One region of the Nocardia sp. CA-128927 genome, then DNA from elsewhere that is predicted to be linked to it. Evidence: riboswitches for the same ligand, from Rfam matches in the RefSeq annotation. Region 1 holds a riboswitch; the other holds the start of a gene.

Region 1 (2,393 bases):
CCAGCAGCACCTGCGCGGTACAGATGTTGGAGGTGGCCTTCTCCCGGCGGATGTGCTGCTCACGTGTCTGCAGCGCCAGCCGGTAGGCCACATCGCCGTCCGCGTCCACCGAGACGCCGACCAGCCTGCCCGGCAGCTGCCTGGCATACGCCGTGCGCACTGCCAGATACCCGGCGTGCGGGCCGCCGAATCCGAGCGGCACACCAAAACGTTGGGTGGTGCCGAAGCACACGTCCGCACCTTGATCGCCCGGCGAGGCGATCAGCGTCATCGCCAGCAGGTCCGCACCCACCGCGACCAACGCGCCGCGCTCGTGCGCCGCGCTGATCAGCGCCGTCCAGTCCACTACCCGGCCGGATGCGCCGGGCGCCTGCACCAGCACACCGAAGAATTCACCTTCGGGCAGCTCACCGCCCGACAGATCCGCGGGTACGAGTTCGATCCCCAGCGGCTGTGCGCGGGTGGTCAGCACGGTCTTGGTCTGCGGGAACAGGTCGGTATCGATGACCAGACGCGCCGACTTGGACCGGCTCGCCCGGTGCAGCAGTGTCATCGCCTCGGCAGCCGCGGTGGCCTCGTCGAGCATGGACGCGTTGGCCACGTCCATGCCGGTCAGCTCGGACACCATGGTCTGGAAGTTCAGCAGCGCCTCGAGCCTGCCCTGGCTGATCTCCGGCTGGTACGGCGTGTAGGCGGTGTACCAGGCCGGGTTCTCCAGCAGATTGCGTACCAGCACCGGCGGCGTCAGCGTGTCGTAGTAGCCGAGGCCGATCATCGTGGTGGCCACGGTGTTCGAGTGGGCCAACCCGGCGAGTTCGGCGAGCACCTCGTGTTCGGTTGCGGCAGGCGGCAATCCGGACAGGCCACCGGGGGACGGAAGGGAGGCGGAGCCGACCGGGGGCGGGTAAGCACCGCCGTCGAGGATGGTGGCGGGCAGGGCCTTCGTGGCGAGCTCGTCGAGCGAGTCGACGCCGACGACGTCCAGGATCCGGGCGAGTTCGCCCCGGTCAGGTCCGATGTGGCGGTCGGCGAATGAGCGAGTCACGGCAGCTCCCATAGGGTCGGGCGGGTCGACGGGGGTCGACGGGTACCAGCCCTCCCCCTCTGTCGTGTTGCCTGAGAGATTCGGACGCCGCGACCTTGATGAAGGTCGAGCCCCTTTCCCCATGGGCGGGCGACCCGAAGCCACCGCTTTCCAGAGGCGCCCAAGCCCGCACGGTCCCTGATGCCTGAGAGATTGACGGGGAGGTGCTGCTCCTTCGGCGCCCGGACTCTGTCGAACCCGGGACTCTCCCGCACGGCGTTGACGCGCCACCAGTTTAAGCCGACGACACGCCAGAACGTGTCACTGGTCCCTTCCCGGCGGTGTCGCGCTGGTCACGCTGCTGCGTCGAGGTTCCCAACAGGAACATAGATAGATGCGCATATCTACCTAACACAATGTCTTTGGAAGGTTCCAAACCGAGCGGTCCAGACGCCACGGCTGGTCACCGAAAATCAGGTGCCACGCAGCACAACACCCCGCTACCCTCGGTTTGTCGGGGAGGCGGGGTGTTGGTTCAGTTGGCTGGTTCTAACCGGTCTTGCGGCTCATCCGTGCCTTACGCCGGTAGGACAGCTCGTCCTCCGGCCGTTCCGTCACCGCGGACGCACGTTCCGCGGGGAAGTTGGCGATGGCGCCGGTGAGTTCGTGCATGGCACCGCTGATGGCGATGCCGAAAACGCCCTGCCCGCCCTGCAGTAAATCGACTACCTCCTCGGCCGAGGTGCACTCGTACACCGAGGTGCCGTCGGAGAACAGGGTGATGCCGGCCAGGTCCTGCACTCCCCTGCTGCGTAGATGGTCGACCGCGATCCGGATGTTCTGTAGCGAGATGCCCGCGTCGAGCAGCCGCTTCACGATCTTCAGGACCAGGATGTCCTTGAACGAGTACAGCCGTTGGCTCCCGGAGCCCGCGGCGCTGCGGATGGAGGGCACGACCAATCCGGTGCGCGCCCAGTAGTCGAGCTGCCGGTAGGTGATCCCGGCCACCTGGCATGCACTGGGAACCCGGTAGCCGACCAGATCGTCGGGAACCGAGTCGTCCGGGAACAGGCCTGGCTGCATTACATCCTGCGATTCCTCTGCCACTGACCACTCCCTTGCTTCGCCGACGGCTAGCCTCATCGATGACCCGGCTCCGTTTCGACCACCGCTGTACTGACGACCTGGCCAAAACGGACGTGGCCCAACTATCGAGATTACTCCCCCTGATTGTCCAGGGAGCACCATCGTCAGGCCAAACGCGACGCGCGGTTAAAGTCTCAAGCTCTGGTTAAGGGCGGATCCCCCGGTCATCCCGCGAAAACGCCGGTTTGCCGGAAAGGTCCTGTTCAGCTATCCGTGGCCTTGA
Region 2 (2,393 bases), 570 kb from region 1:
GGCTGTGTGCGCCGAGGCGCCGAGCGAACGGTTCGCCTGGTGGCCCCTCGGCAGGGTGCCTGTCGTGAGGCACTGCAGCCCTCGGATGTGGACAGCGCGCTGGCCTGGGCCGATGAAGTATCCAACGCCAGTCGATGACCGGGAGATCGCGGGTGTGCAGCGACGCGTCCGCGGCATCGCGATGACGTCGGCTTAGAATGACGGCGTCATGGCGAAACACGATGGTGAGGACACAGGCCGGACCGCTGCGGTGCAGTCGGTCGATCGCGCACTGCTCGTACTGGAGATCATCGCCAAGCTGGGCCAGGCCGGGGTCACGGAGATCGCCGCCGAACTCGGTGTACACAAATCTACCGTCTCCCGGTTGATCGCCGTGCTGGAATCGCGCGGTTACGTCGAGCAGCTTTCCGACCGCGGCAAGTACCGGCTCGGCTTCTCCATCGTCCGGCTGGCCGGATCCACCAGCGCGCAGGTCGATCTCGTCGGGCAGAGCCAGGGCGCGTGCAACGCGCTGGCCGCCGAAACGGGGGAGACCACGAATATCGCTGTGCTGGACGGTAATCGGATAATCAACATCGTTGAGGCGGCCGGGACGGGCTCGATCGCGCTGCGGTCCTGGGTGGGGCAGAGTTGTCCGGCGCACGCCACGTCGAGCGGCAAGGTGCTGCTGTCCGGTCTCGAGCCAGCGGCGATGCGCAAGCAGGTGGGCCCGAAGCTGGAGGTCTTCACCGCCAATACCCTGACCAAGGTCGCCGACCTCGCCGCCCAGTTGGTGGATGTCCGTGAGCACGGATGGGCAAGTGTGCGTGAGGAACTGGAGATCGGGCTGAATGCCGTCGCGGCTCCGGTTTTCGACGGTAGTGGGGAGATCGTTGCGGCATTGAGTGTTTCGGGCCCGTCCTATCGGCTCGGCCCGGATCGCTTCGCCGCGACGGCCGAACAGGCGATCGCGAGCGCCGCGGACATCAGTCGCCGGCTGGGCTACTTCGGCTGACGAGCCAGAGCGCGGTTCGCCATTGACAACGCGAGCGGCCGCCGACAATACTGAGTCCCGTGTCGCGCGATTGTTGCGCAATACGCAACAGCTGGTAAACAACTGCATACTCGCCGCACACGCAGCGGGAGATCTTCATCCAGGTGATGAAGAGCCGAAGGAGCAACACCTCCCGGGAATCTCTCAGGCCCAGTACCGCTGCGCATAAGGCAACTCTGAAAAGTAGTGCACCACGCACTCGCCGACGGGGCAAACGCGAATGCGTGAATCTCTCAGGCCCTAGGACAGAGCGGGAGGAGCCACACCCAACGCGCGCGCGTGCGCGTCGACGAAAGGCTCCCCATGGCTGATCCTGACTCCGCCCTTCGTACCGAACTGGACGTTTCGCTGCGCGAATTCGACCCGGTCGTCGCCGCACTGGTCGATCAGGAGACCGGCCGCCAGCAGCGCGGACTGGAAATGATCGCCTCGGAGAACTACGCGCCGCTCGCGGTGATGCAGGCCCAGGGCACGGTGCTGACCAACAAGTACGCCGAAGGGTATCCGGGACGCCGGTACTACGGCGGCTGCGAGTACGTCGACGAGATCGAGACGCTGGCCATCGAACGGCTGCGCGGGCTGTTCGGCGCCGAGTACGTCAACGTGCAGCCGCACTCGGGTGCGCAGGCGAACGCCGCGGTGATGCACGCGCTGCTGCGGCCCGGCGACGGCATCCTCGGGTTGGCCCTGGACCACGGTGGTCACCTCACCCACGGCATGAAGGCCAACTTCTCCGGACGGCTGTATAACGTTGCGGCATACCATGTTCGGGCCGAAGACCAGTTGGTCGACATGGCCGAGGTGGCGCGTCTCGCCCACGAGCACCGGCCGAAGCTGATCGTGGCGGGCTGGTCGGCCTATCCACGGCACCTCGACTTCGCCGAATTCCGGCGTATCGCCGATGAAGTCGGCGCGTACCTGATGGTAGATATGGCGCACTTCGCCGGACTCGTTGCGGCGGGGCTGCATCCGTCGCCGGTGCCGCACGCGCACGTCGTCTCCTCGACCACGCACAAGACACTGGGCGGGCCGCGCGGTGGATTCATCCTCGCCACAGCGGATTTGGGGAAGAAGCTGGATTCGGCGGTCTTCCCCGGCCAGCAGGGCGGGCCGCTCGAGCATGTGATCGCCGCCAAGGCGGTCGCCTTCAAGATGGCGGCCGAGCCTGCGTTCCGCGATCGGCAGGAGCGGACCCTCGCGGGCGCGCGGCTGCTCGCCGACCGGCTGCTTGGCGAGGATTGCCGGGCCGCGGGTATCGGCGTGGTCAGCGGTGGCACCGACGTGCACCTGGTGCTCGTCGATCTGCGCGATGCCGAACTGGACGGCAAGCAGGCCGAGGATCTCCTGCAGACCTTGGGAA

Evidence for each region. A riboswitch is a leader RNA that binds a small molecule or an ion and turns the genes downstream of it on or off. The one in region 1 is predicted to bind glycine.
Region 2: another riboswitch for glycine. It lies ahead of glyA (serine hydroxymethyltransferase); the one in region 1 lies ahead of gcvP (aminomethyl-transferring glycine dehydrogenase).

The regions. Positions count from the first base shown of each region.
Region 1 covers NZ_CP192087.1:5,074,628-5,077,020, reverse strand. Annotated here, with positions in the region: gene gcvP (aminomethyl-transferring glycine dehydrogenase) at 1-1,057, opposite strand, end outside; glycine riboswitch at 1,207-1,306, opposite strand; gene ACQPW1_RS23810 (MerR family transcriptional regulator) at 1,574-2,167, opposite strand; gene ACQPW1_RS23805 (bifunctional nuclease family protein) at 2,374-2,393, opposite strand, start outside.
Region 2 covers NZ_CP192087.1:5,648,449-5,650,841, reverse strand. Annotated here, with positions in the region: gene ACQPW1_RS26610 (IclR family transcriptional regulator) at 209-994, shown strand; glycine riboswitch at 1,200-1,292, shown strand; gene glyA (serine hydroxymethyltransferase) at 1,337-2,393, shown strand, end outside.